Regions from separate parts of the Streptomyces sp. NPDC048473 genome, predicted to be linked through region 3. Evidence: riboswitches for the same ligand, from Rfam matches in the RefSeq annotation. Region 3 holds a riboswitch; each other region holds the start of a gene.

What was found. A riboswitch is a leader RNA that binds a small molecule or an ion and turns the genes downstream of it on or off. The one in region 3 is predicted to bind cyclic di-AMP.
Region 1: it holds a riboswitch for cyclic di-AMP, as region 3 does, so the genes downstream of both, ACGFU7_RS28575 (M23 family metallopeptidase) here and ACGFU7_RS45240 (peptidoglycan DD-metalloendopeptidase family protein) in region 3, are expected to answer to the same signal.
Region 2: it holds a riboswitch for cyclic di-AMP, as region 3 does, so the genes downstream of both, ACGFU7_RS04460 (NlpC/P60 family protein) here and ACGFU7_RS45240 (peptidoglycan DD-metalloendopeptidase family protein) in region 3, are expected to answer to the same signal.

Annotation. Positions count from the first base shown of each region.
Region 1 is NZ_JBICXE010000021.1:33,975-44,476, reverse strand. Features, by position in the region: gene ACGFU7_RS28585 (M16 family metallopeptidase) at 1-737, shown strand, start outside; gene ACGFU7_RS28580 (M16 family metallopeptidase) at 764-2,146, shown strand; cyclic di-AMP (ydaO/yuaA leader) riboswitch at 2,507-2,673, shown strand; gene ACGFU7_RS28575 (M23 family metallopeptidase) at 2,687-3,493, shown strand; gene ACGFU7_RS28570 (GntR family transcriptional regulator) at 3,719-4,432, shown strand; gene ACGFU7_RS28565 (HPr family phosphocarrier protein) at 4,575-4,856, opposite strand; gene ACGFU7_RS28560 (GNAT family N-acetyltransferase) at 5,029-7,983, shown strand; gene ACGFU7_RS28555 (DUF5998 family protein) at 8,113-8,709, shown strand; gene ACGFU7_RS28550 (alkaline phosphatase family protein) at 8,709-9,896, shown strand; gene ACGFU7_RS28545 (thymidine kinase) at 9,965-10,502, shown strand, end outside.
Region 2 is NZ_JBICXE010000002.1:248,677-259,178, forward strand. Features, by position in the region: gene ACGFU7_RS04440 (cobalamin B12-binding domain-containing protein) at 513-926, opposite strand; gene ACGFU7_RS04445 (esterase/lipase family protein) at 1,364-2,287, shown strand; gene ACGFU7_RS04450 (M23 family metallopeptidase) at 2,536-4,056, shown strand; gene pcrA (DNA helicase PcrA) at 4,107-6,545, opposite strand; cyclic di-AMP (ydaO/yuaA leader) riboswitch at 6,803-6,968, shown strand; gene ACGFU7_RS04460 (NlpC/P60 family protein) at 6,967-8,115, shown strand; gene ACGFU7_RS04465 (hypothetical protein) at 8,193-8,546, opposite strand; gene ACGFU7_RS04470 (NlpC/P60 family protein) at 8,903-9,949, shown strand; gene ACGFU7_RS04475 (LuxR C-terminal-related transcriptional regulator) at 10,026-10,502, opposite strand, start outside.
Region 3 is NZ_JBICXE010000085.1:159-10,660, reverse strand. Features, by position in the region: gene ACGFU7_RS45250 (STM4011 family radical SAM protein) at 1-550, shown strand, start outside; gene ACGFU7_RS45245 (SGNH/GDSL hydrolase family protein) at 631-1,476, opposite strand; gene ACGFU7_RS45240 (peptidoglycan DD-metalloendopeptidase family protein) at 1,666-2,637, opposite strand; cyclic di-AMP (ydaO/yuaA leader) riboswitch at 2,643-2,801, opposite strand; gene ACGFU7_RS45235 (alpha-galactosidase) at 3,094-5,190, opposite strand; gene ACGFU7_RS45230 (tyrosine-protein phosphatase) at 5,417-6,229, shown strand; gene ACGFU7_RS45225 (DUF6126 family protein) at 6,250-6,417, opposite strand; gene ACGFU7_RS45220 (helix-turn-helix domain-containing protein) at 6,451-7,059, opposite strand; gene ACGFU7_RS45215 (aspartate aminotransferase family protein) at 7,144-8,541, opposite strand; gene dxs (1-deoxy-D-xylulose-5-phosphate synthase) at 8,538-10,439, opposite strand; partial or broken gene ACGFU7_RS45205 (flavodoxin-dependent (E)-4-hydroxy-3-methylbut-2-enyl-diphosphate synthase) at 10,466-10,502, opposite strand, start outside.

The DNA of each region.
Region 1 (10,502 bases), on a different contig from region 3:
AGACCCTCGCCTGGATCGAGAAGTACTTCGGCTCCATCCCGTCCCACGACGGCAAGCAGCCGCCGCGCGACGGCACACTCCCCGAGACCATCGGCGAGCAGTTGCGCGAAGAGGTGAACGAGGAAGTTCCGGCGCGGGCGCTGATGGCCGCCTACCGGCTGCCGCACGACGGCACCCGTGAGTGTGACGCGGCAGACCTCGCGCTGACCGTGCTCGGCGGCGGCGAGTCGTCGCGGCTGCACAACCGCCTGGTCCGCCGTGACCGTACGGCCGTGGCGGCCGGGTTCGGGCTGCTGCGGCTGGCCGGTGCGCCCTCGCTGGGCTGGCTGGACGTCAAGACGTCCGGCGGCGTCGAGGTGCCGCAGATCGAGGCCGCGGTCGACGAGGAGCTTGCCCGGTTCGCCGCCGAGGGCCCCACGCCCGAGGAAATGGAGCGTGCGCAGGCCCAGTTGGAGCGCGAGTGGCTGGACCGGCTCGGTACGGTCGCGGGCCGTGCCGACGAACTCTGCCGGTTCGCCGTGCTGTTCGGCGACCCGCAGCTCGCCCTGACCGCCGTACAGCGGGTTCTCGATGTCACCGCGGATGAGGTCCAGGCGGTCGCCAAGGCCCAGCTGCGCCCCGACAACCGGGCGGTGCTGGTCTACGAGCCGGTCGAATCGGCCGAGCCCGCAGACGCAGCGGACACCGATGAGAACGACGCCGAAGACACCGACGCGCACGAAGGAGCGGACAAGTGACCGACGCTGCCGCGACTGGAGTTTCGATGCAGTACCACCCACAGCCCGCCCCCGGCGTCGCCCGCCCCTGGGCCTTCCCCGCGCCGGAGCGCGGCGCCCTGCCCAACGGCCTCACGGTGCTGCGCTGCCACCGCCCCGGCCAGCAGGTCGTGGCAGTCGAGATCTTCCTCGACGCCCCGCTGGACGCCGAGCCCGAGGGCCTCGACGGCGTGGCCACGATCATGTCGCGGGCGCTGTCCGAGGGCACCGACAAGCACACCGCCGAGGAGTTCGCCGCCGAGCTGGAGCGCTGCGGCGCCACCCTCGACGCGCACGCCGACCACCCCGGTGTCCGGGTCTCCCTGGAGGTCCCGGCCTCCCGGCTGGCCAAGGCGCTCGCGCTGGTCGCCGAGGCGCTGCGGGCGCCCGCCTTCGCCGACAGCGAGATCGAACGGCTGGTACGCAACCGGCTCGACGAGATCCCGCACGAGCAGGCCAACCCGGCCCGGCGCGCCGCCAAGCAGCTCTCCAAGGAGCTCTTCCCGGCCGCGGCGCGGATGTCGCGCCCGCGCCAGGGCACCGAGGAGACGGTGGAGCGGATCGACTCGGCAGCTGTGCGTGCCTTCTTCGACGCTCACATCCGGCCGTCCACGGCGACCGCCGTGATCGTCGGTGACCTCACCGGCATCGACCTGGACGCCCTGCTCGCCGACACCCTCGGCGACTGGTCGGGAGACACCGCCGAGCCACGTCCCGCCCCGCCGATCACCGCCGACGACACCGGCCGAGTGGTGATCGTCGACCGTCCGGGCGCGGTGCAGACGCAGCTGCTGATCGGCCGGATCGGCGCCGACCGGCACGACAGCGTGTGGCCGGCCCAGGTGCTGGGCACGTACTGCCTGGGCGGCACGCTCACCTCCCGGCTGGACCGTGTGCTGCGCGAGGAGAAGGGCTACACCTACGGCGTACGGGCCTTCGCCCAGGTGCTGCGGTCGTCGGCCCCGGATTCCGCCTCGGGGGCGACCGGTGCCGCGATGCTCGCCATCAGCGGATCGGTGGACACGGAGTCCACCGGACCGGCGCTGAAGGACCTGTGGACGGTCCTGCGGACCCTGGCGGCCGAGGGGCTGACCGATGAAGAGCGCGAGACGGCCGTGCAGAACCTCGTGGGTGTCGCACCGCTGAAGTTCGAGACGGCGGCCTCGGTCGCGGGCACCCTCGCCGACCAGGTCGAGCAGCACCTCCCGGACGACTACCAGGCACAGCTGTACGCCCGGCTCGCGGAGACCGGCACGGTCGAGGCGACCGCAGCGGTGGTCAACGCCTTCCCGGGCGACCGGCTGGTCACGATCCTTGTCGGTGACGCGGCGCAGATCGAGGAGCCGATCCGGGCCCTGGGCGTCGGAGAGGTGTCGGTGGTCGCCGGCTGACGGGCGTACCCGTCGTGGACGCCGGACGATCGTCCGGCCCGCCGCGGGCGACGGCCGACCGGCCGCCCTGTCGCGTGTGACAGTTCACCGGTCGACTGTCACGTTCGACCGAGCACCAGCCGCACCGGCAGCGCTGACCAGTCCACCGACCCGTCATATGTCCGCATACCGGGACAGAAGGAAGACCCCTGTGAGTCAGATCTCGTCGGGGTCTTCCTTTTTGTCCGTTTTGGTGGGGAGGTTGCCTGTCTGCCCTGTGGGATGCGCTACAAAACGGCCTGTCCGTTTGGTGAATGAAAGTGACCCCGCTTAGCGTCGGCTGGGCTGTCCGTCACTCGTATGCCGCATCCGTGACGTACCGGGCAGCCATCGCCGAGTCCCCGTCAGGCGCGAGCCTGGGGAGCCGGGGACCCATGAAGTCCCTGGGGTGAATCGGATGCCTGAGCCTCGGTGAGGCCGGGGCGTCCGTAGGAGACCTTCCTGCTCCGAACCCGTCAGCTAACCCGGTAGGCGAGAAGGAAGGAAAGGATCAGCCACTTCATGGCGTTCACCCGTGCCACCGGGAAGCATCGTGCCCCGAACCGTCTGACGCGCAGGAGCGCGAAGATCGCCGGCGTCGCGGCTCTGGCCACCACCGGCGTCATCGGCGGCATGGCCTCTCCGGCCCTCGCCGCGGACGCCTCCGTCAGCGACACCGGTCTCAACCAGGTCATCGCCATCGAGGGCGCCCTCGCCGACCAGATCGACGCCCAGGCCGACGCGCAGAAGCACCAGGCCGATGTCGCGGCCAAGGCGAGGGCGGAGGCCCAGCGGAAGGCCGAGGCCAAGAAGAAGGCCGAAGCCAGGAAGAAGGCGGAGGCGAAGGCCGACGCCAAGCGCGCGGCCGAGGCACGCGCCGAGAAGGCCCGCGCCGCCCGGTCCGCCGAGCGCACCCGCCTGGGCTCCTTCCAGCTCCCGGTCGCCGGTTCGTACGTCACCACCGGTTACAAGTCCAGCGGCTCGCTCTGGTCCTCCGGCAGCCACTCGGGCATCGACTTCCACGCCGCGTCCGGCAGCTCCGTCGTCGCCGTCGGCGCCGGTACGGTCGTCGAGGCGGGCTGGGGCGGCGCGTACGGCAACAACATCGTGCTCCGGATGACGGACGGCACGTACACGCAGTACGGCCACCTCTCCTCGATCGGTGTCTCCGTCGGCCAGAGCGTCGGCGCGGGCCGGCAGATCGGCCTCTCCGGCTCGACCGGCAACTCCACCGGACCACACCTCCACTTCGAGGCCCGGACCACACCGTCGTACGGCTCCGACATGGACCCCGTCGCGTACCTGCGCGCCCACGGCGTCAACGTCTGACCGACGCTCCACCCGCAGCACCCCCGAAGGCCCCGGCAGCACGCCGGGGCCTTCGCCGTACCCGGCCCCGCGCCCGCCCGCAGTACCTGCCCGCCGAACCGTCCTGTGGCCAAAAGATATTCATGGATTTACACCCGGCATCGGAAATGCGGCCGCATTGCAATAGAGTCACGGAAGAGGCGTCGGTCGGCCGCGTTTCGCGGGGATTAAGGCGGAGGTTCGGACATGCGTATTCCGGCGCATTCGGTATGCACGGCGATCCGTGACGACATCGTCTCCGGTGTCTTCGAACGCGGCAGCCGGCTCACCGAGGAGTTGCTGGCGCGTCGTTACGGGGTCTCCCGTGTCCCGGTACGGGAAGCGCTGCGCACCCTGGAGTCCGAGGGCTTCGTGGTCACCCGCCGGCACGCGGGCGCCTGCGTCGCCGAGCCCACCGAGCAGGAGGCCGCCGACCTCCTGGAGGTCCGGATGCTGCTGGAGCCGCTGGGCGCCGCGCGCGCCGCGCAGCGCCGCACCGAGGCACATCTCAAGGTGTTGCGCGGTCTGGTCAGACTCGGCCAGGAGCGGGCCCGGCGGGGCGAGGGGGAGGATCTGCGCTCGCTGGGCGGCTGGTTCCACGAGACGCTGGCGCAGGCCTCCGGCAGTCCAGGGCTGATCGCGCTGCTCACCCAGCTCCGGCACAAGATCGCCTGGATGTACACGGTCGAGCAGCCGGCCCGGCCGGTGGATTCCTGGGCCGAGCACGGAGCCATCGTGGACGCGGTGGTGCGGGGTGACGCGGAACGGGCCAGGGCGCTGGCCACCCAGCATGCCGAACGGGCCGCGGCCGCTCACCGGCTGCGCCGCACCGACAGGCCGGGCCGCCGGCCCGCCGCCTCCCGCGCCGACCGGGTGAGGACTTCGCAACATTCCGTAAACACCACGGGCGTTCGGCATTAACAATTACGCCGTATACAAAGAGTCGTAACTCTGTGAGGGCTTTCTTTGGGCTGCCCGAATTCGCTCCGGTCGTCCCGGGTCAGGAAAGCGAAAAAGCCGCAGCCCCGAATATGGGTGCCGCGGCTCTCTCGCAGAAAATGGTTCAGACGGTCTCCGGAAGCTCATCCAGCCCTTCGGCAACCAGCTTCGCCAGACGGTCCAGGGCGGCTTCGGAGTCGTCGGCCTCGGATGCGAGCACGATCTCCTCGCCACCGTGCGCTCCGAGACCGAGCACCGCGAGCATGGAGGCGGCGTTCACCGGGTTGCCGTCGGCCTTGGAGATCGTCACGGGGACGCCGGAAGCCGTGGCGGCACGGACGAAGATGGAAGCGGGGCGGGCGTGCAGGCCCTCGGACCAACCGACGTTGACGCGGCGCTCAGCCATGGTTCTGCCCTTCACGAATCAATGGTTGTCTAGACCAGTCTCTCATGTGGTGCGCGATGCTCCGGCCGACTCGCGGCACGCCCACAACCCGTGCTGTACCGCCGATCAGCCCCCTCAGACTGCCCCGGCGCCAAGACCTACGCGACCGCTGACGGAGCCGTAGTCTTTGCGCATGCAGCCCTCGCCGGAGCAGAGTCCGCATCACGCGTACCCCGACCACTGGGAAGCGGACGTGGTCCTCCGCGACGGAGGAACCGCCCGGATCAGGCCCATCACCACGGGCGACGCCGAACGGCTGGTCAGCTTCTACGAGCAGGTCTCCGACGAGTCGAAGTACTACCGCTTCTTCGCCCCGTATCCGCGTCTGTCCGACAGGGACGTGCACCGCTTCACCCATCACGACTACGTCGACCGGGTGGGGCTCGCGGTCACGGTCGGCGGCGAGTTCATCGCGACCGTCCGCTACGACCGGATCGACGAGCGGGGCCGGGCCGCTTCCGCGCCCGCCGACGAGGCCGAGGTCGCCTTCCTCGTCCAGGATGCGCATCAGGGCCGGGGTGTGGCCTCGGCGCTCCTCGAACACATCGCGGCCGTCGCCCGCGAGCGCGGCATCCGCCGCTTCGCGGCCGAGGTGCTGCCCGCCAACAACAAGATGATCAAGGTGTTCCGGGACGCCGGGTACACCCAGCAGCGCAGCTTCGAGGACGGCTCCGTCCATCTCACCCTGGACCTCGAACCGACTGCCGAGTCCCTCGCCGTCCAGCGCGGCCGTGAGCAGCGGGCCGAGGCGCGCTCCGTGCAACGGCTGCTCGCCCCCGGATCCGTCGCCGTCATCGGCGCAGGCCGCACTCCCGGTGGGGTCGGCCGCACGGTCCTGCGCAACCTCCTCGGGGCCGGCTTCACCGGCCGTACGTACGCCGTGAACCGCGCCTTCGCCGCGGACCAGGGCACGATCGACGGTGTCCCCGCCCACCGTTCCATCGGCGAGATCGACGAACCGGTCGACCTCGCGGTCGTCGCCGTCCCCGCCGACCGGGTTCCGGAGGCCGTCGCCGACTGCGGTGAACACGGCGTCCAGGGCCTGGTCGTCCTCTCCGCCGGATACGCCGAATGGGGCGCCGAAGGCAGGGAACGGCAGCGCGAACTGGTCCGCCAGGCCCGCTCGTACGGTATGCGGATCATCGGTCCGAACGCCTTCGGCCTCATCAACAACGCCGAGGCCGTCCGGCTGAACGCCTCCCTCGCCCCCGAGCCGCCCGCCCCCGGGCGCATCGGCCTCTTCACCCAGTCCGGAGCGATCGGCATTGCGCTGCTCTCCGGGCTCTACCGGCGCGGCGCCGGCCTCTCCACCTTCATCTCCGCGGGCAACCGCGCCGACATCTCGGGCAACGACTTCCTGCAGTACTGGTACGAGGACCCGGACACCGATGTCGCCCTGCTGTACCTCGAATCGCTCGGCAACCCCCGCAAGTTCACCCGCCTCGCGCGGCGCACCGCGGCCGTGAAGCCGGTGGTCGTGGTGAAGGGCGCCCGGCACAGCGGCTCCACCCCGCCCGGCCACGCGGTGCCGGTCAGCCGGATCCCGGACGCGACGGTCTCAGCGCTCATGCGGCAGGCGGGCGTGATCCGCGTCGACACCGTGACGGAAATGGTCGACGCGGGTCTCCTGCTCGCCGATCAGCCCCTCCCGGCGGGCCCGCGCGTCGCGATCCTCGGCAACTCCGAGTCGCTCGGCCTGCTCACGTACGACGCCTGCCTGGCCGAGGGGCTGCGCCCGCGCCCGCCCCGCGACCTCACCACCGCCGCCACCCCGCAGGACTTCCGGGACGCCCTGGCCGAAGCCCTCGCCGACGAGGGCTGCGACTCGGTGGTCGTGACGGCGATCCCGTGGGTGGGCGAGAACGGCGAGGCGGAATCGGGCGACGGAGAGGTGCTGGCGACCGCGCTGCACGCCGCCGCCGCGGCCGGTCCCGCCAAGCCGGTGGCCGTCGTCCATGTGGAGATCGGCGGCCTGGCGGAGGCCCTCGCCGCGGCCACCAGCACGGTCGCGCTGCCGCGCCCTTCGGCACAGCCCTCCGCAGCCGCGACGTCCCCGCGCACCGGAGCCGCCACCGCGACCGGCCCCGACCCTGCGCACACCCCCTCGGCACCCGGCACCGCCCCCGGAACCGCCACATCCACCGCCGCCACCGACGGCCCCGGTACTGCCACCACCGGCGCGGACAGCAACGACGGCCCCGGCCCCCGTATCGGCCGCATCCCCGCCTACCCCGCCGCCGAGCGGGCCGTGCGTGCCCTGGCCGAAGCGGTGAGGTACGCGCAGTGGCGACGGCAGGCCGCCGTGCCCGGCAAGGTGCCCGAGTTCCTCGACGACACCATCGACGAGCCGGGCACCGCCGACCTGATCGACGCCCTCCTCGGCCCCGACCCCGACCCGCGGGGCAGGCCGCTCGCACCCGACGAGGCGCGCGAACTCCTGGGCCGCTACGGCATCACCGTACGACCGACGCTTCCGGCCCCCGACCCGGAAACCGCTGTCGTCGCGGCGGCGCAGCTCGGCTATCCCGTGGCGCTCAAGACCACCGCGCCCCATCTGCGCCACCGCGCCGATCTCGGCGGTGTCCGGCTGGACCTCGCCAACGAGAGCGCGTTGCGCCGGGCGTACGGCGAGCTGACCGACCTGCTCGGCAAGCCCGCCGAGCTCCAGCCCGTCGTCCAGGCCATGGCACCGCGCGGTGTCGACACCGTCGTACGGGCCACGATCGACCCGGCGGCGGGTGCCGTCCTCTCCTTCGGGCTCGCAGGCGCGCCCTCCGAACTTCTCGGCGACACCGCCCACCGCCTCGTTCCGGCCACCGACCGCGATGCCGCCGAGCTGATCCGGTCCATCCGGGCGGCCCCGGTGCTGTTCGGCTGGCGCGGCGCGGCGCCCGTGGACACCGCGGCGCTCGAAGAGCTGCTGCTGCGGGTGTCCCGGCTGGTCGACGACCATCCCGAGGTGGTCTCCATCGCCCTGGAACCGGTCGTGGTCGCCACCCAGGGGCTGACCGCCCTCGGTGCGAGCGTCCGGCTCTCGCCGCCCCCGGCCCGCACCGACCTCGGTCCCCGCCGCCTCCCCAACTACTGACCGGGAGCGCACCGTTTCGTCCCCGATCGCCGGACAGGCGCGAAAGCGGGTCCCTTCACCGCTCGGGCCCCGGTCCCCCCTGCCGCACAACGTCCCCGGCAGTCATCCGCCCCCCGTAGGATGGTCCTCATGGCAAAGACCGGTACGACGACCCAGGGGCTGCGCGCGGCGATCGAGCGCAGCGGCTACTACCCGGCCCTCGTGGCCGAGGCGGTGGAGGCCGCCGTGGGCGGTGAGCCGGTCGCTTCGTACCTGGTGCACCAGGAGACCACCTTCGACTCCAACGAGGTGCGCCGCCACGTCACGGTCCTGGTCCTGACGGACAACCGTTTCATCGTCAGCCACACCGACGAGCAGAACGCGGACACCAGCTCCCCGACGCCGTACGCCACCACGTCCACCGAGTCGGTCAAGCTCGACCGGATCTCGTCGGTCGTGGTCAGCCGCGTCGTGGCCAACCCCGAGAAGTACGTACCGGGCACGCTGCCCCGCGAGGTCGTCCTCACCATCGGCTGGGGTGCGGTCTCCCGGATCGACCTGGAGCCGGCCGCCTGCGGCGACCCCAACTGCGAGGCCGACCACGGTTACACCGGCAGCTCCACCGCCGACGATCTGAGCCTGCGGGTCAGCGAGGCCGGTGACGGCCCGGACACCGTGCGTCAGACCCTCGCCTTCGCCCAGGCGCTCTCCGAGGCCACGGCCGCGACCGCGGCGACCGGCCGCTGATGGCCCAGCCGGCCTGGCAGGACCCCGTTCTGCTCCCCGTCGACACCGCTCCCGTCCCGGAGTACGGCAGCGGCTCGCTCTCGGATCTGCTGCCCACGCTCGCCGCAGGACAGGGCGTACCCGGCTTCACCGCCGCGATCCCCGAACTCACCCCCGCCGACCGGAACTGCGTGTTCCTGATCGACGGTCTCGGCTGGGAGCAGATCAAGGCCCACCCGGACGAGGCACCGTTTCTGCACTCCCTGCTGCCCACCTCGCGCGGCGGCACCGGCCGTCCGATCACGGCGGGCTTCCCGGCCACCACCGCGACCTCACTGGCCTCGGTCGGTACCGGACTTCCGCCGGGGGAGCACGGCCTTCCCGGCTACACCGCGCGCAATCCGGAGACCGGCGAGCTGATGAACCAGCTCCGCTGGCAGCCCTGGACCTCGCCGAAGGCCTGGCAGCCTTACCCCACCGTCTTCAAGCTCGCCGACGCCGCGGGTGTGCGCACCGCCCAGGTCTCCGCCCCCGCCTTCGAGCAGACCCCGCTCACCAAGATCGCGCTCAGCGGGGGCTCGTTCCTCGGCCGGCTGTCCGGCGAGGAGCGGATGGACGTCGCCGCCGAACGGCTCGCCGCAGGTGACCGTTCGCTCGTCTACACGTACTACAGCGAGGTCGACGGCAAGGGCCACCGCTTCGGCGTCGACTCCGACGCCTGGCGCGGACAGCTGATGTACGTGGACGGCCTGGCCCGGCGGCTGGCCGAACAGCTCCCGCCCCGCTCGGCGCTGTACATAACCGCCGACCACGGCATGATCGACATCCCCTTCGACGAGCAGTCCCGGATCGACTTCGACGAGGACTGGGAGCTGCGCGCGGGCGTCGCCCTGCTCGGCGGCGAGGGCCGGGCCCGTCATGTGTACGCCGTCCCGGGGGCCGAGAACGATGTGCTGACCGTCTGGCGGGAAGTGCTCGGCGAGCAGTTCTGGGTGGCGAGCCGGGACGAGGCGATAGCGGCCGGCTGGTTCGGCCCGAAGATCGACGAACGTGTCCACGGCAGGATCGGCGACGTCGTCGCGGCGGCCCACGACGACGTGGTGATCACCGCCTCCGTCAATGAGCCGCACGAGTCCGTGATGGTCGGAATGCACGGCTCGATGACCCCCGTCGAGCAGCTCGTCCCGCTGCTCGAAGTACGCTCGTAACCGCGTTTTCCCTCGCCAGCCTTCCCCACCACCGTGCTTCGCCCCGCCCGAAAGGTGCTCAGCCCCTCATGCCCGAGCTTGTGTTCTTCTCCGGAACGATGGACTGCGGAAAGAGCACGCTGGCGCTGCAGATCGGCCACAACCGTTCGGCGCGCGGCCTGCAAGGCGTGATCTTCACCCGTGACGACCGGGCGGGGGAAGGCAAGCTCTCCTCACGGCTGGGGCTGGTCACCGAGGCCGTCGAGGCCGATGAGGGCATGGATCTGTACGCGCACCTCGTCGACCTCATCAGCCGGGGCGGCCGGGCGGACTACGTGATCGTGGACGAGGCGCAGTTCCTGGCTCCCGTCCAGATCGACCAGCTCGCCCGTATCGTCGACGACCTCGGCATGGACGTCTTCGCGTTCGGCATCACCACCGACTTCCGGACCAAGCTGTTCCCCGGATCCCAGCGGCTGATCGAACTGGCCGACCGGGTCGAGACGCTCCAGGTCGAGGCGCTCTGCTGGTGCGGTGCACGGGCCACACACAACGCCCGTACGGTCGGCGGCGAGATGGTCGTCGAAGGCGCCCAGGTGGTCGTGGGAGACGTCAACCAGCAGGCGG
Region 2 (10,502 bases), on a different contig from region 3:
CAGCAGGCACCGGGCGCTTGGGCGCGGGGGCCCGGGGCCGGAGGGCCCGGCAGGCCGGGAGGCTGACAGGACGGGAGGCTGACAGGACGGGAGCCCGGCAGGAAGCCGGGAGGCCGGGGTCCGAAGACGGGGCCGGGTCCGGGGGCCGGGTCCGGGTCCGGGGGCCGAGGACGGGTCCGGGGCCGGGTCCGGGGGCCGAGGACGGGGCCGGGTCCGGGTCCGGGGCCGGGTCCGGGGGCCGAGGACGGGGCCGGGTCCGGGGGGCGGCACCACCCGGGGGCCCGGGGCCAAGTGTCCGGCGGGGGCCAGTGGCCGGTCCCGGGTAAGTGGTCCCGGGCGCGGCATGGAGAGCCGGTCCCGGGCAAGCGGCTCCAGGCGATCCAGGGGCAACCGGCCCCCGCCGACCGGCCCCGCGCAGCCGGCCCCCGCCGACCGGCCCCCCGCAGCCGGCCCCCGGCACACCGCCCCGGGCAGGCGGGCCTGGCGGCCCGCCGCCTTGCCCTGGGGAGGGGTCAGGCTTCCGCGGGGTGGCGGACGTTCGCGTTGACCCAGTCGACGATCGACGTCGTCGTCGCACCCGGGGTGAAGATCTCCGCGACGCCCTGGTCCTTCAGCGGTGCGATGTCCGCCTCCGGGATGATGCCGCCGCCGAAGACCTTGATGTCCTCCGCCTCGCGCTCCTTCAGCAGCTCGATCACCTTGGCGAAGAGCGTGTTGTGCGCACCGGAGAGGATCGAGAGGCCGATCGCGTCGGCGTCCTCCTGGATCGCGGTGTCCACGATCTGCTCGGGCGTCTGGTGGAGCCCGGTGTAGATGACCTCCATACCGGCGTCGCGCAGTGCCCGCGCGATCACCTTGGCCCCGCGATCATGGCCGTCCAGGCCCGGCTTGGCCACCACCACACGGATCGGACCGGTCACACCCATCACTGCCTCCACATGCGTCTCCCGTGCCTGAAGGGCCGGGGATGTGAACGAACGTTATCGACAGCATCCCGCACCCTGCCGTTTCGCGGTGGACGGGGAGGGGGAAATCACACGTGGGACATGTTCACCGGGCGCCGTTCCCGCTTGACGCGGCACACCTGCCGTGCGGGACCGGCCGCCAGGGGAGCCGCCAAGAGGTCGCCGTACCACCGCGCCGCCAGCCGCGCGGCACGGTGGTACGGCGTGCCGGGCCCACTCGTCATCGGGCCCGGCAGGCCGATCGTTCGCCGGTCACCACCGGTGAGCAGGGGCCTGCGAATCGGGGCCGACCCCCGGCCGGGTGGCCGGGCGGGCCGCCCGTACCTCCGCAACGGCACCCCATGAGGGCATACGGGGACCGGAGCCGCCTCCCCGCTTGCCGAAGCAGGAGGTCGGCCATGAAGGTCCTGCCTTTCCTTCCCCTACTGCTGCGCCGGCCGTGTCAGTGCTGCACCCGGCTGTCATCCGCTCTGCTCAAGGCCACCGTGCTTGAGCTGGTGGTGCTCGCCGGGCATGTGCTCCTCTACCCCACCGGCATCGCCGGGGAGCGGCGGCCCCCGCCACGCCCGGCCGGACCGACCACCGCACCCGCCGGGACCTGCGCCCTCCCCTCCGAGGACAGCGAGCGGCCGCCCGTCGTACTCCTGCACGGCTTCATCGACAACCGCTCGGTCTTCGTCCTGCTCCGCCGCTCCCTCGCCCGGCACGGCTGGCGCCATCTGGAGTCGCTCAACTACTCGCCGCTGACCTGCGACATCCGTACGGCGGCCGAGCTGCTCGGGCGGCACGTCGAGGAGATCTGCGCCCGCACCGGACACCACGAGGTCGACATCGTCGGGCACAGCCTCGGCGGCCTGATCGCCCGCTATTACGTACAGCGGCTGGGCGGTGATCAGCGGGTCCGCACCCTGGTCACCCTCGGCACACCGCACGGGGGCACGGCCGTCGCCCCGCTGGCGAGCGCTCACCCCATCGTGCGCCAGATGCGTACGGGCTCCGCGCCGATCGAGGAACTGCGCAGGCCGGCGCCCGGCTGCCGCACCCGGTTCGTGAGCTTCTGGAGCGAGCTGGACCGGGTGATCGTCCCGGCCGAGGCGGCCTGCATCGACCATCCGGATCTCGACGCGCTGAACGTACGCGTCAGCGGGATCGGCCATCTCGCGCTCCCCGTGCACCCGACCGTCGCCGCCGCCGTCCGGCAGGCGCTGGAGTCCCGCGAATCGATGATCGAAGACACAGGAGCCACAGGAGCCACAGGAACAGCAGAAGCTGCAGGAGCGTCCGGAACAGCAGGGGCCGCCGGAGCCGCTTCGGTGGCCTGATCCGGGCGAGCCCGCCCGCCCCGCCGCACCGGACGCCCCTCAAATAGAACGCGTTTCGAACATAGAGCCAAGGCTGTGTGGACAGCGCGTCGAAAGACGGCCGATTGCCCGTTTCCTGAGTCGCCCGAGCCTGCCGAAGATTGTCGACGTCACGTACCGCCGGGTACAGTCGCGGCCACTGCTCCCCCTGGGATCCCCCCACCGGACCCCAGACCACAGGTCCTGCTGCCGAGGCGAGAGAGAAGTTGGTGAACGACCAGCACCCCCACGCCGGGTACGCCGGGTACGACAGCCAAGCCACCGGCAGCTTCGACAGCGACCCGCTCTTCGGCTCCCTTCCCGGCAGCTACGACGGCACGTACGCCGACGGCTACGACACCGGCCAGGCCGGGTACAGCGGCCAGTACGACTCCACGCAGTGGGACACGGGGGCACACGCCACCACCACGTACGACGCCTACGCCTCGTACGCAGCGCAGCCCCAGCAGCAGTACGCCGCAGGTCCGACGTACGACACCACAGCCGCCTGGACGCCCGCCGCCGACTACGGCACGGCGGCGACCACGGCCGCCACCGCCACCTTCGCCGACATTCCGGCACAGGGCGGCGCCCCGGAGGCCACGGGCCAGTGGGACACCAACGGCTGGTACCAGACCGGCCAGTGGCCGACGACCGACACGGCCGCGTACGACACCGGCGCGTACGACGCCACCGCCTGGAACACCGGCGGCACGCCCGAGCAGGAGCAGCAAACCGCGCAAACCGCGCAGGTGTTGCACGAGGCGCCGGCGTCACACGAGGCATACGAAGCGCAAGAGGCCCACGAGGCGCACCAGCCCTACGAGTCCTACTCCGGCCAGGACTCCTTCGACCCGTACGAGCCCTACCGCACCGCCGAGTTCAGCCTCCCGGAGACAGAGGCGGAGACGGACTTCGGCACCGACGGACACGATGCCGAGGCCGCCGACGCGACTGCCGACGACACGGCCGGCACCGCGCACCGCCCCCTCAGCCGCCCCACCACCCGCAGCCGTCGGCGTTCCCCCGCGAAGCGTTCCGCGCTCCTCACCGTCGCTGTTCCCTCCGCCTGCGTGATGAGCGTGGCCGGTATCGCCGCGGCCTCCGTCAGCGGACTGGGCGGCGAGGACAAGAAGGACGACAACACCACGACGATGGCGGCCGCCGACCCCGGTTCCGTCAAGCCGGTCGCCGCCAACAACAAGCTGGACACCCAGCTCGCCAATCTCAGCGCCGACGCCGAGAACTTCGCCGACCGCGCCAGCCGTACCCAGGAGCGCATCGACCTGAGGGAGCGGCAGGCCGCCGAGAAGAAGAAGCGCGAGGAAGAGGCCGCCCGTAAAGAGGCGCTGCGCCCCAAGTTCCTCCTGCCGGTCGCGCAGCACGGCCTCAGCGCGTACTTCGGCCAGGCGGGCGTCAACTGGATGTCCGTGCACACGGGCATCGACTTCCCCGTCTCGTACGGCACGCCCGTGATGGCCGCGACCGACGGCACCGTACGCACCCAGTGGAACAGCGCTTACGGGAACATGGCCATCGTCACCATGGCCGACGGCACCGAGACCTGGTACTGCCACCTCAGCAGCACCAAGATCCGCTCGGGCCCGGTGAAGGCCGGCGATGTCATCGCGTACTCCGGGAATTCGGGGAACTCCACCGGTCCGCACCTGCACTTCGAGGTACGGCCCGGGGGCGGAGCGGCAATAGACCCGCTGCCCTGGCTCCGCAGCCACGGCCTCAACCCGACCTGAGCCACCCGGCGGCCGGTGCAACTACCCCGGCCGCCTGCCCGACGCCCCGCCTACAGCTTCTCGACCGGCGCGTACCGCAGCAGCAGCTTCTTCGGCCGCTCGTCCCCGAAGTCGACCGTCGCCTTCGCCTGGTCACCGACGCCCTCGACCGCTGTCACCGTGCCGAGCCCGAACTGGTCGTGCGTGACCCGGTCCCCGACCACGAGCGTGATCGTCGGCTTGTCCGAGGTCCGCCGGGTCGCGAAGCCCGAGGGGCCGGAGCGCGAACGCGACGAGGACAGCGACGAGGTGATCCCCGACGTCGGTCCGGCCGGGGCCGCCATCGGTCCGGTCCGCTTCCACTCCAGGTGCTGGTCCGGAATCTCCTCCAGGAACCGCGACGGCGGGTTGTACGAGGGCTGCCCCCACGCACTGCGCATCGCCGCCCGGGTCAGATAGAGCCGCTCGCGGGCCCGGGTGATGCCGACGTACGCGAGCCGCCGCTCCTCCTCCAGCTCCTTGACCTGGCCGAGCGCCCGCATGTGCGGGAAGACGCCGTCCTCCATGCCGGTCAGGAAGACCACCGGGAATTCGAGGCCCTTCGCGGTGTGCAGCGTCATCAGCGTGATGACACCGGAGCCGTCCTCGTCCTCGTCGGGAATCTGGTCGGAGTCGGCGACGAGCGCGACCTTCTCCAGGAATTCGGCGAGCGTGCCCGCGCCTTCCTCCTCGCCCCGCTCCTGCTCGAATTCGAGGGCGACGGCGGCGAGTTCCTGAAGGTTCTCGATGCGGGTCTCGTCCTGCGGGTCGGTGGATGCCTGGAGCTCGGCGAGGTAGCCGGTGCGCTCCAGCACGGCTTCCAGGACCACCGCCGGGCCCGCGCCCGACTCGACGATCGTGCGCAGCTCCTCCATCAGCGTGTTGAACCGCTTGACGGCGTTGGCCGACCGGGCCGCCATGCCGTACGCCTCGTCGACCCGGCGCAGCGCCTGCGGGAAGGTGATCTTCTCGCGCATGGAGAGCGCGTCGATCATCGCCTCGGCACGGTCGCCGATGCCGCGCTTGGGCACGTTGAGGATGCGGCGCAGCGGGACGGTGTCCTCGGGGTTGGCGAGGACCCGGAGGTAGGCCAGGACGTCCCGGACCTCCTTGCGCTCGTAGAAGCGCACGCCGCCGACGACCTTGTAGGGCAGGCCGACGCGGATGAAGATCTCTTCGAAGACACGGGACTGCGCGTTCGTACGGTAGAAGATCGCGACGTCGCCCGCCTTGGCGTCGCCCGCGTCGGTCAGCCGGTCGATCTCGTCGGCGACGAACTGCGCCTCGTCGTGCTCGGTGTCGGCGACATAGCCGGTGATCCGGGCGCCCGTGCCGGCGTTCGTCCAGAGGTTCTTGGGGCGGCGGCTCTCGTTGCGCTCGATGACCGCGTTGGCGGCGGACAGGATCGTCTGCGTGGAGCGGTAGTTCTGCTCCAGGAGGATCGTGGTCGCGTTCGGGTAGTCCTCCTCGAACTGGAGGATGTTGCGGATGGTCGCGCCGCGGAAGGCGTAGATCGACTGGTCCGCGTCACCGACGACGCACAGCTCGGCGGGGGCGTCGGCCTCTCCGGCCGGGCCGACCAGTTCGCGTACGAGGGTGTACTGGGCGTGGTTGGTGTCCTGGTACTCGTCGACCAGGACGTGCCGGAAGCGGCGGCGGTAGTGCTCGGCGACGTCGGGGAACGCCTGGAGCAGATGGACCGTCGTCATGATGATGTCGTCGAAGTCCAGCGCGTTGGCCTCGCGCAGCCGGGACTGGTACATCGCGTAGGCCTGGGCGAGCGTCTTCTCGAAGCCGTCCGCGGCCTGACCGGCGAAGGTCTCCTCGTCGATCAGCTCGTTCTTCAGGTTGGAGACCTTGGCGGTGAACGCCTTCGGCGGGAAGCGCTTCGGGTCGAGGTCGAGATCGCGGCAGACCAGGGCCATCAGCCGCTTGGAGTCGGCGGCGTCGTAGATGGAGAACGACGAGGTGAAGCCGAGCTTCTTCGACTCGCGGCGCAGGATGCGTACGCACGCGCTGTGGAAGGTCATGACCCACATGGCGTTGGCGCGCGGTCCGACGAGCTGCTCGACGCGCTCCTTCATCTCGCCCGCGGCCTTGTTGGTGAAGGTGATCGCCAGGATCTGGCCGGGGTGCACCCCGCGCTCGGCGAGGAGGTGAGCGATGCGGTGGGTCAGCACCCGGGTCTTGCCGGAGCCCGCTCCGGCGACGATGAGCAGCGGGGAACCCGCGTGGACCACGGCGGCGCGCTGCTCGGTGTTCAGCCCGTCGAGGAGCGCCGCGGCGTCGATGACGGGGCGGTGCGCGCCGTCGCGGTAGTACGCGTCTCTGGGTGGCGGGGGCCCGTCGAATACGCCCGCGAAAAGGTCCTCCGGCACCGCTTCGGGTGCGGAGTCCTCGGGGGGTGGCGGGGGCTCTTCCTCCGAGTGCTGGAGGCCGGCCAGGAAGCTGTCGTCAAAGAGGCTGCTCATCGCTTGTCGAGTCTAGGCCGCCGCACCGACACCCGACGGCCGCATGGCGAACCGGACCCGGCGGCCGGGCACACAAAGAGAGCGGGCACCCACGCCACGTAAGAAAATCCGGGCCCTCGTCCGCCCGCGCCGCCCCCTTTCATCAAGGTCACGAAAATGTATCGGGCATATCGAACATCGACCTTCACAGCAGCACCACGGGTTGGCTAGCGTGCTCGACCGGGCGGCCCGTACCCCCTGAGGCGAACCACGCCGAGCGGGCACCCACGCCGAATCCGTGCTGCCCTCGCGGGAGTTCGGAACCGGGGACCCACACGCAGTACCGGGGTGAATCGGTCCTTATCCCCCACTCGGACCGTAGGGCAGCCTTCCGTTCCGCCCGAACCCGACAGCTAACCCGGTAGGCGGTCCACGGAAGGAGATGCCGGCCTTGGCGTCGCATCGCAAACCGCGCACCCGGGTGCGCACCACCACACCGGCCGTCGGGTTCACGACGGCGGCACTGGCGTCCGTGACCCTGCTCTCCACGCAGAGCGCCACGGCCGCGCCCGCTCCGAAGCCCAGCATCGAGGACGTCCAGAAGAAGGTCGACGACCTCTACCGGCAGGCGGGCACCGCGACCCAGCAGTACAACCGGGCGAAGGAAACCTCCGCCACCCAGCGCACCAAGGTCGACGCCCTGCTGGAGGACGTGGCCGAGCGCGCCGACAAGCTCAACGACGCCCGCAGGACGCTCGGCGCCTACGCGGCCGCGCAGTACCGCACCGGCTCCATCGCGCCGAGCGCCACCTTCTTCCTGGCCGACGACCCGCAGTCGTACTTCGACCAGAACCAGCTGATGAGCCGGATGACCGGTCAGCAGCAGAAGGCGGTCACGGACTTCCGTACGCAGCAGGCCAAGGCGTCGAAGAAGCGCGCCGAAGCGGTGCAGAGCCTGGAGACGCTGACCGCGACACAGACCACGCTGCGCACCAGCAAGCAGAACGTCCAGAAGAAGCTGGGCGAGGCGCGCGCGACACTGACGAAGCTGACCGCCGAGGAGAAGGCCCGGCTCGCGGCGCTGGAGCGCAAGAAGGAGGCGGAGGCCAAGCGCAAGGCGGAGGAACTGGCGCAGCAGCAGGCCGCCGCCAAGGCGGAGGCGGACCGCAGGGCCGCGAAGGAGGCGGAATCCGGCAGCGGTACGGGAACGGGCACCAAAACCGGCTCGGACAGCAGCGCCACCACCAAGGCGGAGAAGGCCCTCGCCTTCGCCACGGCCCAGATCGGCAAGCCGTACGTCTGGGGCGCGACGGGCCCGTCCTCGTACGACTGCTCCGGGCTCACCCAGGCGGCATGGAAGGCCGCGGGCGTCGACATCCCGCGCACCACCTGGGACCAGGTGGAGACAGGTATCCGGATCGCGACGGCCGATCTGCAGCCGGGCGACCTCGTCTTCTTCTACGACGACATCAGCCACGTCGGCATCTACAAGGGCGACGGGATGATGATCCACGCGCCGAAGCCGGGGGCGAATGTGCGCGAGGAATCGATCTACTACATGCCGATCTACGGCAGCGTGCGGCCGTCGTAGCGGCTCACACTCCTATGCCCTCAGCGGCCGGACGGGCTTGAATTCCGAGCCCGTCCGGTGGTGCGGCGCGGGCCGGCTCAGGTCCAGAGCGTGGCGATGAAGATGTTGGCGAGCGTCAGCCCGCCCACCGCCGCGAAGGAACCTTTGTCGACCTTCTCCTCGTCCCGCTTGATGTAGACGAGCGCGAGGATGACGACCAGGAGCAGCAGCTTGACCCCGATCTTGATGTTGTTCACGGTCTGGTCGTCGGCCTCGTTGAGCCCGACCAGCGCGACACCGGTGACCAGCATCGTCAGTGCGCCGTGCAGCATCGCCGGGACGAACCGGGCCGTGCCCGCGCCCATCGCCTTCATCTGGGTCAGGAAACCGCCCAGCAGAGAGGCGATACCGATGATGTGCAGGGCGACGAAGACATTGATGAGTACATCCATGGGTCCGCAGCCTAGCCCCGGCCATATCACCACTCCGCAGGCAGGTGTGACTTCCTGTCGCTTCACTCACGTCTGCACCAATTGCCTGACTCTGGTGTAATTTTCCCGATCAATCAATGACAGTGCCGCGCCAAATTCGGGCAATAGGCGTCATTACGACTCTTCCCCGTGCCCCGGGTTTAGCGTCCTGACCAGGTGACCGGCTCACCGCCGCTCCGCACCCGGACGGCGAACCGGTCACCCCGCCGAGAGATCCGGCGGCGGGCCACTCCCCCTGTTGGTGACCCGCCGCCGGACCTCCGGCGGGCCCGCCGGTAGTCCCCGGCGGGCAGTCGCCAGGAAGGACGCACGCCCCCGTGGCAGCGCACCGGAAACCCAAGCAGCGCCCGTACACCGGCTCTGCTGCCCGCACCGCAGCCACCCTCGCCTTTGCCGGGGCCGCCACCGCTGCCGCCCTGCCGGGCTCCGCACAAGCCGATCCCCGGCTCACCCCCGCCCAGGTCGGGGCGGAGATGGACCGGCTGTACCACGACGCGGAGGTCGCCACCGAGCAGTACAACGGCGCGAAGGAGAAGGCGACCGCCGCCGCCGATGCCGTCGACACCCTGCGCGACGAGGCCGCCCGCAGGACCGAGCGCCTCAACGCCTCCCGCAACGCGCTGGGTTCACTCGCCGCCGCGCAGTACCGCACCGGTGGCCTCGACCCGGCCGTACAGCTGGCGCTCTCCTCCGACCCCGACCAGTACCTGGAGCGCGCGTCGTACGTGGACCGGATCGGCGACCGCCAGGCCGCCGAGGTCGACGAGGTGGAGCGGCAGGTCGCCCGGATCGCCCAGCTGCGCTCGCAGGCCAAGGGAAAGCTGGCAGCCCTGGCATCGCGCCAGGCCGAGCTGAAGAAGCACAAGGCGACGATCAGCACCAAACTGGCCGACGCGCAGCGGCTCCTCGCCACCCTGTCCCCGGCCGAGCGCGCCGCATACGAGAGCTCGGACAGTGCGCGCGCCGCCGGCCGTGCCGACCGCAGCACCGCGCGCGGCCCCGTCCTGGCCCCCAACACCCGTGCCGCCGAGGCCATCGCGTTCGCGTACGGGGCGCTCGGCAAGCCGTACGTCTGGGGCGCGACCGGCCCGTCCTCGTTCGACTGCTCCGGGCTCACCCAGGCCGCCTGGCGCTCCGCCGGTGTCGCGCTCCCCCGGACCACGTACACCCAGATCAACGCCGGACAGCACATCCCGCGCTCCGAACTGGCCCCGGGCGACCTGGTGTTCTTCTACTCCGGCATCAGCCATGTCGGGCTCTACATCGGCAACGGCCAGATGATCCACGCCCCGCGCCCGGGAGCGCCGGTCCGGATCGCGCCGATCGACCAAATGCCCTTCGCCGGAGCGACCCGGGTGGCATAGGCTCCCGGCTCCCGGTCACTCGGCAAGAGGACACCCGGACACATCTCGCTCGACCCCGACGGTACGGCCGGCCGGCTCAGACCAGCCGTCGCGCCGTCGCCCACCGGGTCAGTTCGTGGCGGTTGGACAGCTGGAGCTTCCGCAGCACCGCCGAGACATGCGACTCGACCGTCTTCACCGAGATGAACAGCTGCTTGGCGATCTCCTTGTACGCGTAGCCGCGGGCGATCAGCCGCAGCACCTCGCGCTCGCGCTGCGTCAGCCGGTCCAGGTCCTCGTCGACCGGCGGCGCGTCCGTGGAGGCGAAGGCGTCGAGGACGAAGCCGGCCAGCCGGGGCGAGAACACGGCGTCGCCGTCCTGGACCCGGAAGACCGAGTCGACCAGGTCGGTGCCGGTGATGGTCTTGGTGACATAGCCGCGGGCGCCGCCGCGGATGACGCCGATGACGTCCTCGGCGGCATCCGAGACGGACAGCGCCAGGAACCGCACCGGGTTCTCGACGGCGCCCATCATCGGGGCGCAGCGGCGCAGCACCTCGACGCCGCCGCCGCC
Region 3 (10,502 bases):
GATCGCGCTCTGGTGCACGTACCACCCGGGGCAGACGCCGTACGAGCGGTTCCTCACCAAGTGCCGGGAGCTGACCGCGCTGGGCATTCGGCACAGCGTCGGTGTCGTCGGTCTCGACGAGCATCTCGACGAGGCACGTCGGCTGCGTACCGCGCTGCCGGACGAGGTCTATCTCTGGGTGAACGCCGCGGAGGGGCGCACCTACACGGACGAGGAAGCGGACCGCTGGACGGCCCTCGACCCGCTCTTCCCGTACAGCCGGCATCCGCACCGGTCGGCCGGACTGCCCTGCCGGACGGGCGAGTCGGTCATCTCTGTGGACGGTGACGGCACGGTGCGGCGCTGCCATTTCGTCCCGGCGGAGCTCGGCAATCTCTACGACGGGAGCTACCGGCGCGCGCTCGGCCCGCGGGCCTGTCCGCTGGCCGTCTGCGACTGCCACATCGGCTATGTGCATCTGGAGACGCTGCCGCTGTACGACGTCTTCGCGGGCGGTGTGCTGGAGCGGATACCGGCGCCCCCGTTGTCGCCCCTCGCCGGACGGGCCTGAACCTCGGGCCCGTCCGGCGAGCGAGGGCACTACGGCGGCGGACGCCCCCAGGGCCTGTCCGGCGGAATGGCCGGACACCCCTAGAGCGGCAGGAGGTCCGGCCTCTTCGCCTCGACATGGTCGCCGGAGGACTCGCCGCGCAGCCGCCGGCCTATCCACGGGACCAGGTACTCGCGCGCCCAGTGGATGTCGTCGCGCCGTACTTCGAGCGTGCCGCGCTGTGCCTGCGGGGGCCATTCCTGGTCCGGGTCGGCCGGCACATCGATGCCGAGGACCTGGGCGGCGCGCAGCGCGACCCTGGTGTGTCCCTCGGGCGACAGATGGAGCCGGTCGTCGTCCCAGGCGCGCCTGTCCTGAACGGACCGCAGCGACCACAGGTCGAGGACCGGGCAGTCGTAGCGGTCGGCGATGGACCGCACATGGGCGGTGTAGGTGGCGATCTTGCCGCGCAGATGGCGCAGCACGGGAACGCCACGGGTGTCGAAGCCGGTGGTGACCAGGACGGTGCCGACCGATTCGGTCAGCTCGGCGACCGCGCGCTCGAAGCGCTCGGCCACGTCGTCGGGGTCGGTGCCGGGCCTGATGATGTCGTTGCCACCCGCGCAGAAGCTCACCAGGTCGGGTGCGAGCTCCTTGGCGCGCGGCACCTGCTCCTCGACGATCTGGTCGAGGAGGCGTCCGCGTACGGCGAGATTGGCGTACCTGAAATTCCCGTGAGCGGAACCTTCGGTGCTCGTCCCCGCATCGGGGTCCGGGAGCTGGTCCGCGAGAAGTACCGCGAAACGGTCCGCCCAGCCGACGAAGGTTCCGTCCGGGCCGGGGTCGCCGACTCCCTCGGTGAAGCTGTCGCCAATCGCTGCGTACGACCCGATGACGCCATGTCGGTTGATGACGCCACGTTGATTTTTTCTCGAATCGTCTGCCACAAACGCTTATCCTGCACCGCCGAATGTGACCTACGCGACCGTAATAAGGGGTTGACGGGTGGTGAGATAGACCACCCGGTCAGGTTTTGGTAAAGGGGGAATAAGCAGAAGGGGCGGTGCGCCGCCGCGCACCGCCCCTTCTGTGTTGCTCAGGTCATGCTTTGTTGCTCAACTGCCGGGCCGTTCGGCTCAGACGTAGATGCCGTGCGAAGCCAGGTAGGCGATCGGGTCGATGTCCGAGCCGTACGCCGGGCCCGTGCGGACCTCGAAGTGCAGGTGCGGTCCTGTGACGTTGCCGGTGGCGCCGGAGAGGCCGATCTGCTGACCGGTGCTCACGCTCTGGCCCGCGGAGACGGAGATCGAGGACAGGTGGCCGTACTGCGAGTAGTGGCCGTCGGCGTGCTTGATGACGACCTGGTTGCCGTACGCGCCACCCCAGCCGGCGGTGACGACGGTGCCGGAGGTGATGGCCTTCACACTGGTGCCGGTGAAGACGGGGAAGTCGATCCCGGTGTGGCTGCCGCTGGACCAGTTGGAGCCGGAGGCGCGGTATCCGGTGGTGTGGTTGCCGGGGACCGGGTGGGTGTAGCCGGAGCTGTTGCCCTGGTCGGCCGGGGCGGAGGTCTTGGACTCCGTGACCGTCGAGGCCTTGGCCGGGGCGGACTTGGCCGGGGCGGACTTGGCCGGGGCGGACTTCTCCACGACCGACGAGGGCACCGAGGGGGCCTTCGACGGGAGGGCCGCGCCCGTGCCGGCGCCGGTGGGCGCGGAGTCGCCCCACGCCTTGCCGCCGAGCGTCAGCTTCATGCCCGGGAAGATCAGGCTGGGGTCTTCGCCGACGACCTTGCGGTTGTCCTGGTACAGCTTCTGCCAGCCGCCCTTGACCTTGTGCTCGGCGGCGATCTTCGACAGGTAGTCGCCGGAGACGACGGAGTACGTCGTAGTGGCGGCCTGCTTCTGCGCAGCCGGCTTGGCCGGGGCGGCGTGCGTGGCGGCGGAGGCCGACTGCGGGGCGGCGGCAGGGGCGGCCTGCTCCGCGGCGTGGGCACCGGTGGCACCGAGCAGCGGCAGTGCGATGACGGCGCCGCCGGCGCTTGCGGCGGCGACGCCACGGGCGATGGTGCTGGACTTCGTACGACGGTGCTTACCCGATATGGGCATGTGGTGCTTCCTCTCCGGCGCCTACGAGGTGAGCTGTCGGGTTCGGGCTGGAGATGCCCGGCCGCGCTGAGCGCGACTTCACCCCTAGCCGGCCGGATTTCTCCGATCGGCGGCCTACCTGGTTCCCCCGCTCCTGCCACACGATGAGTGGGTGCGAATTCCGGGCGGCGGCAGGATTAGGCGGTCCGTCCGGATTGACGGTGACCGTAAGCGAGTCGGGACGGCGAGAACAAGCCACTGGTTCCGTACCGGAATCCGCGCCCGGAAATCGGCACGGAATTCCGGTCACACTCCGTGGATTAAGGATCTTGACATTCCACGCCGCGCACGGAATACCCAACTGCCCCGCCAGCACACACCGTCACGGATATGATCCCGCTCACGAGTGGGCAACCATCTCCCCTACAAGCAGGGCTTATTGGGTTAAATGCACCCATTACGGACATGTCATGCCCATCATCCGCGTCGGAGTCTCAGCACCCGCGCGTCGAGATCCCCCCGAAGCCCGGTGTGCAGCCCCTGATGCAGCAGTACCGAACCGTGGTGCACCGCCCCCGTGTCCAGGCAGGTGTACGTCGCTGCGGGGTCGAGTCCGCGCAGCCGCAGGGCCGGGGGCCGCTCCCCGTATCTCTGCGCCTCCAGCCACATCAGGACCACGGTCTCCTCCCCGTGGACGTACTGGACCGCGCTGAGTCCGTCGCGCGGGGCGCGCAGCCGGTACAGCGCGCCGAGCTGCACCACCGGCCGGATCGCCTTATAGAGATCCACCCAGGTCCGCGCCTCGGCCAGTTCCTCCTCGCTCCACTCGGCGAGGTCCCCGCCGACCCCGAGCACACCGGCCATCGCGCTCACGAAACGGAAGCGCAGTGAGCTGACCCTGTCGTTGAGCTGGACATTCGGACTGTCGGTGACCCAGGCGGCCATCACCCGGGCCGGATGGATCTGACCGAAGCCCTCCTGGATGGTGAGGCGGTCGAGCGGGTCGGTGTTGTCCGAGGTCCACACCTGGTCCGTGCGGGACAGAATCCCCAGATCGATCCGCCCGCCGCCGCCCGAGCAGGACTCGAAGGCCACGCCGGGGTGCGCGGCCCGGAGCCGGTCGATCAGCGCGTAGAGGGCGTCCACATGCTCGATCCATAGCTTCTGCTGATACTCCTCGCCCGGCCAGCCCGCGTCGGTGAAGGAGCGGTTGAAGTCCCACTTCACATAGTCGACGGATGCACTGGAGAGCAGTGTATCCAGTTGCTCCCAGAGATATTCCTGCACATCGGTGCGGGCCAGATTGAGCACCAGTTGATTGCGGAACTCGGTCCGTGCCCGCCCGGGGAAGTGCTGAACCCAGTCGGGGTGTGCGCGATAGAGATCGCTGTCGGCATTGACCATTTCCGGCTCGACCCAGATACCGAACTGCATGCCGAGTCCATGCACTTCGTCGACGAGTGGCTTGAGCCCACCGGGAAAGCGGTCCGGATTCGGTGTCCAGTCGCCGAGCCCGGCCCGGTCGCTGGTGCGCTGCCCGAACCATGCGTCGTCCACGACGAACAGCTCGACGCCCATCGCGGCGGCGCGCTCGGCGAGGGCGCGCTGCTGCTCCTGCGAGACGTCGAAGCCGGTCGCCTCCCAGGAGTTGTAGAGAACCGGTCGCAGGCTCTGTGCGTCCGGGATCACATGGGCCAGCTGCCAGGCGTGCCAGGCCCGGCTCGCCCCGCCGAACCCCTCCGCGCTCCACAGACCGGCGAAGACGGGTGTGGCGTACGACTCCCCCGGCGCGAGCAGCAGCAGCCCCGAGTCGTCGTAGCCGGCGCCACCGGTGATCTGTACGAGCCCGTCGGGGAGCCGCTGTACGGAGATCCGCCACGATCCGGACCAGCCGAGCGCACAGCCGTACACCTCGCCGCTCTCCTCGGTCGCCGCGCCGTCGGCGTCGAGTGCGACCCATGGCAGGTACTGGTGCCCGGTGTGGCCGCGCCTGCTGGAGATGACGCTCTCGCCGTACGTGAGCTCCGCCCGCGCGAGCTGCGACTCCGCCGCCCAGCGGCCGTGCAGCCGGCTCAGCCGCCAGCCGTCGCGAGCGGGCAGCGCCCAGGCCGCCGCGTCGGCGCGCAGCAGTTCCAGCGGCGGACCGTCCGGCCCGGCGTGGGCGACGGTGGCCCAGCGCTCGATCACATCGGAGTCGTCCCGCATCCGGTAGTGCAGGGTGAGGGCGAGCCGGTGCACGGAGTCGGTGAAGGCGATACGGAGTTCGTCTCCGTCGACCGTGGCGTCGGCGAAGGCCCACTCGGTGCCGCGGACCTGTGGGGTGCGTACCGAGAGGGCCGGGCGGACGAACCGGGGACCGCCCTCCACGGGGTACTCCTCGCGGCCGTCGAGCGGGGACTCGAAGCCCCTGACGGGTGGCTCCGGTGCTGCGGCCAGGGCCTCGGCCGCAGCAAGGGAGATCCGTGGCCCCCAGTGCAGATGGACCAGCTCGTCCCGTCCGGTGACTCGCAGTGCGTAGCTGCTGCTCGCCCCGGTGAGCAGCCAGGTCCGGCCCTTGTCGCCAGTCTCGATCATCGCATCCCCACATTTCAACAGTTCCGCACATCATCGACCAATGCCGGGTGGTCGGGCAACGGTTTTGCGAGGGATTCACCGGACGGATTCACCGCCGGAGCACGGGGGTTCACCGAGGTATCGACAAGCAAAGACCGAGATGATTGCCTGAGGAATCAATGTCGTATCGTCGCGGGAGTGGCCTTGTCGGCGACTCGCGTCGACGCCAGACACCCCAGGAGTCACTGTGACGCAGCAGTTGCCGCAGATCCCGTCGACGGAACCCGAGCTGGCGGGTGTCCGCAACTTCCGTGATGTGGGCGGCCTGCCCACCGTGGACGGCCGGCGGGTGCGGTACGGACGGCTCTTCCGCAGTGGTCATCTCGCGCACGCCACCGCCGAGGACGCCGCCTTCCTGGGCGGTCTCGGTCTGCACACGGTCTTCGACTTCCGCAATGCGGCCGACCACCGGCTCGACGGCCTGGACGTGGAGCTGCAGGGCGTGCGGAATGTGAGCATCCCGCTCTCCGACCCCGCCGACGGCGCCGAGTTCTGGCGGATGGTCCGCGACGGCGATCTCGACCAGCTGCGCTCGATTCTCGCCAACGGCAAGGGAACGAACCGGATGATCGCCTCGTACCGCGCGATCATCCGGGACCGTACCGCCGAGCACAGCCGGGTTCTGCACGCCCTGGCCGAGGACAGCGTTCCCGCGCTGATGCACTGCGCGGCGGGCAAGGACCGGGCCGGTCTGTCGATTGCGGTGTCACTGCTCGCGGTCGGTGTCGAGCGCGACGCCATCGAGGCCGACTACCTGAAGTCCAACGACGCCCACCGCCGCTACAAGGTGCACCGCAGCGACACCTCGGCGGACGGCATGTCGGCCGAGGTGATGGAGCTGCTCAATCCGCTCTTCGGCGCCCACGCCGACTACCTCGCCGCGGCCTTCGCCGCCATCGAGGAGAACTGGGGCAGTACGGACCGGTACTTCTCCGAGGGCCTGAAGCTCGCGCCCGAGACCCGTGAGCGGCTGCGCGACCGGCTCCTCGACGAGGCGTAGCCGGGCTCGCTCGGCGGTGGTCAGCCCTTGCCGGCCACCGCGAAGAGCAGGTACAGGAAGGCCGCGAAGATGTGTCCGGCGATGAGATAGGCGAACAGCCGGATCACCACGCCACGCGGAAACTTCCGCTCCTGGGCTTCGTAGTTCTTCCTGGACCCGAGCGGGTCGAAGTTCTCTGAATCGGACATGACAGACCTCTCTGGTGACCGGATGAACCGGTCTCAGCGACGGTGGATGCCGCTGCCGAGGCACAGCTCGGCGGCGGGGCTCTGCAGCAGGGTGTGGACGAAGAGCAGCTCGGCACCGTCGCGGCCGACGGCCGCGATCCGGTGCGGGGTGAGCGAGTCGAAGTGCGCGCTGTCACCGGGGGCGAGATCGTGCACGGTGTCCCCGAGCGCGACCCGGAGGTGCCCGACGAGCACGTACAGCCACTCCTCGCCGGGATGGACGCGCACGAGATCACTCTGTGCGCCGTACGGAACCCGGACGCGGAGCGCCTGCATCGCCCGGCCGGAGCCGCCGGCCTGCTGATACATCCAGCCGTCGGCCTCGGCCCCCTCGAACCTCCTGCCGCGGATGATCGCCTCACGTTCCGGGGGCGTCTCGCCGAGCAGTTCGGAGACCGTCGTACCGTAGATCCTGGCAAGACCGAGGAGCATCGGCAGCGACGGCTGCCGACGGCCCGTTTCGAGCCGGGAGAGATGGGCGGGCGAGAGCCCGGCCCGCTGAGCGGCGGTCTCCAGGGTGAGACCACGACCGCGGCGCAGATCGCGCAGGCGTGGCGCGACTCCGGGGAGCTCGTCGGCCACCCCTCCGTCTGGAGTGTTCATGTACCCATTGGGCCAGGAGCTTTCCTCGGAGGCAAATTCCTTGCCTCCGAGGCAAACTCGGCAAATTCTGCAGGGCCCGCCGGGTCAGCGGTTGGCGACGGCCTGCTTCACCAGGGTCCTGCCGAAGTCCCACATCAGTCCGCCGCCGCTGTGCGCGTCGTCCATCACCGCGGTGAACGCCGTGACGAACCGGTCGACGTCCGGCTCCCCGATCACCAGCGGCGGAATCAGCTTGATCACTTCCAGATGATCGCCCGAGACCTGGGTGAGGATGCGGTGCTTCTGCAGCAGAGGCACCACCACCATCTGTGCGAAGAGGCCCTTGCGGGCCGCCTGCAGCATGGTCCAGCGGCTGCGCAGCTTCAGTGACGACGGCCGGCCGAACTCGATGCCGATCATCAGCCCGCGCCCGCGCACCTCGTGCAGCAGCTCATAGCGGTCGACCAGTGCTGCCAGGCGCTCGCGCAGCAGATCACCGGTTCGGCGCGCGCCCGCGACCGTCTCCTCGTCCTCCATCACCGCGAGGACCGCGAGCCCGGCCGCCATCGCCTGGGCGTTGGAGCCGAAGCTCGCGGAGTGGACCAGGACCCGGTCCATCGACGAGTAGACGCGTCTGAAGATCCAGTCCTTGCCGAGGGTCGCCCCGACCGGCACATAGCCGCCGGAGAGGGCCTTGGCGACACAGACCAGATCGGGTTCGACACCCTCCTCGTGCTGGTACGCGTAGAAGTCGCCGGTCCTGCCGAGGCCGGTCTGCACCTCGTCGGCGATGAGCAGCGCCTTGTGCTTGTGCAGCAGCTCCTGTGCGTCCCGCAGGAAGCCGGGCGGTGCGGCGTGCACGCCCTTGCCCTGGATCGGCTCGACGACCAGTGCCGCCACGTCGCCGCGTTTCAGCTCACGGCGCAGTGCGCCGAGATCACCGAGCTCGATGGCGGTGTCCGGCAGCAGCGGTGCGAAGCCGTCCCGGAAACCGCTCTCCCCGTTGACCGAGAGCGAGCCGGTCGTCAGCCCGTGGAAGGCGTGCGTGCAGTAGAGGATCCTGGGCCTGCCGGTTGCGTACCGGGCGAACTTCAGGGCGGTCTCGACGGCCTCTGTACCGCTGTTGCCGAAGAAGACCCGGTCCAGGTGGGGGCTGTGCGTGAGCAGCTTCTCGGCCAGCAGCCCGGGCAGCGGCTGGCAGTCGAAGCGGGTGAGATCGGCGAGCGAGGCGTCCAGGACGTCGTGCAGGGCCTTGCGTACGACGGGGTGGTGCCGGCCGAGGCCCATCACCCCGAACCCGGCGAGCATGTCGAGGTAGTCGTTGCCGTCCGCGTCCCAGAAGTGCGCGCCCTCGGCCCGTTCGTAGACCTTGTCGAAGCCGATGGTGTGCAGCATGCGGGGCAGCTGATGGTTGAGGTATTTCGTGTGCAGCTCGTAGCGCTCGGCGCCGCGCTCCGCGAGGAGCTGCGCCAGATCGAAGCCCTTGGGCCCGTCGTCCTTCATGCCCCGCTCTCCTCGGTCCTTCCGGCCGCTTGCCTGGCGGCCAGTGCGGCGCTGATCCGTCCGGCGATCTCGACAGGTGTGAGCCCGATGTCGGCCAGCACTTCGGCGCGTTTGCCGTGGGCGAGGAACTGCTCGGGGATGCCGAACGTCCGCAGCGGTACGTCGACCCCGGCGTCCCTGAGCGCCTGCCCGACCGCCGAACCGACGCCCCCCGCCCGGCTGTTGTCCTCTACGACGGCGACGAGCCGGTGCCGTTCGGCGAGCGGAGCCAGCTGTTCGTCGACCGGCTTGACCCAGCGCGGGTCGACGACGGTGCAGCGGATACCGCCGCCCGCCAGCAGGTCGGCGGCGCTCAGACAGACCGGGGCGAGCACACCGACGGCCACGAGCAGCACATCGGGATCGTCCGCCCGGTGCAGTACGTCCATGCCGCCGATCCGGTCGATGGCCGGGATCGGCTCCCCCACCGACTCCTTGGGGAACCGGATCACGGTGGGTGCGTCGTCGATGGCGACGGCCTCGCGGAGTTCGGCGCGCAGTTCGTCGGCGTCGCGCGGGGCGGCGATCCGCAGTCCGGGGACGACCTGCAGCATGGACATGTCCCACATGCCGTTGTGCGAGGGCCCGTCGGGTCCGGTGACTCCGGCCCGGTCGAGGACGAAGGTCACCCCGCACTTGTGCAGCGCGACGTCCATCAGCAGCTGGTCGAAGGCCCGGTTGAGGAAGGTGGCGTAGACGGCGACGACCGGATGCAGCCCGCCGGTGGCGAGTCCCGCCGCGGAGACCGCCGCGTGCTGCTCGGCGATCCCGACATCCCAGACCCGGTCGGGGAACGCCTCGGCGAACTTCGTCAGTCCGACGGGGTGCAGCATCGCCGCGGTGATGGCCACGACATCCGGCCGCTCCGCGCCGATCGCGGCGATCTCGTCCCCGAACACCGAGGTCCAGGAAGGCCCGCCGGCCGGGGCGAGCGGTGCGCAGGTCAGCGGGTCCATAGCGCCCACGGTGTGGAAGCGGTCGGCCTCGTCCTGGAGCGCGGGCGGGTAGCCGCGGCCCTTCTCGGTGAGGCAGTGCACCAGCACCGGGCCGTGGAAGCGTTTCGCGCGGTGCAGTGCGGATTCGACGGCCGCGATGTCATGACCGTCGATCGGCCCGACGTACTTGAGCCCCAGGTCCTCGAACATGCCCTGCGGGGCGAAGGCGTCCTTGAACCCCTTCTTCGCGCCGTGCAGCGACTCGTACAACGGCTGTCCGATGACGGGCGTCTGCTGGAGCACGCCCTTGCCCCAGGAGAGGAAGCGTTCGTATCCGTCGGTGGTACGGAGGGTGGCGAGGTGGTTGGCGAGGCCGCCGATCGTCGGGCCGTAGGAGCGCTCGTTGTCGTTGACCACAATGATCAGCGGCCGGTCCCTCGCGGCCGCGATGTTGTTGAGCGCCTCCCAGGCCATCCCCCCGGTGAGTGCCCCGTCACCGATGACGGCCACGACATGATCGCTCCGTCCCAGCACCTGATGGGCCTTGGCGATGCCGTCGGCCCAGCCGAGGACGGTCGAGGCATGCGAGTTCTCGATGACGTCGTGCTCGGACTCCTCGCGGGAGGGGTAGCCGGAGAGGCCCCCCTTGCCACGCAGCTTGGAGAAGTCCTGCCGCCCGGTGAGCAGTTTGTGCACATAGCTCTGGTGCCCGGTGTCCCACAGGATGCGGTCCACGGGCGAGTCGAAGGCCCGGTGCAGAGCGATGGAGAGCTCCACCACCCCCAGGTTGGGCCCCAGATGACCGCCGGTCCTCGCTACCGCCTGGACCAGGAACTTCCTGATGTCCTCGGCGAGTTCGCCGAGTCGTGCTTCGCTCAGCGCCTTGAGATCGTGCGGCCCCCGGATGTTCTCCAGAATCGTCACGCTCGGGCCCCCTCTCTGGTTCTGTTTCAGCTCACGGTGACGGCGGGAACCCCCGATGGTGTC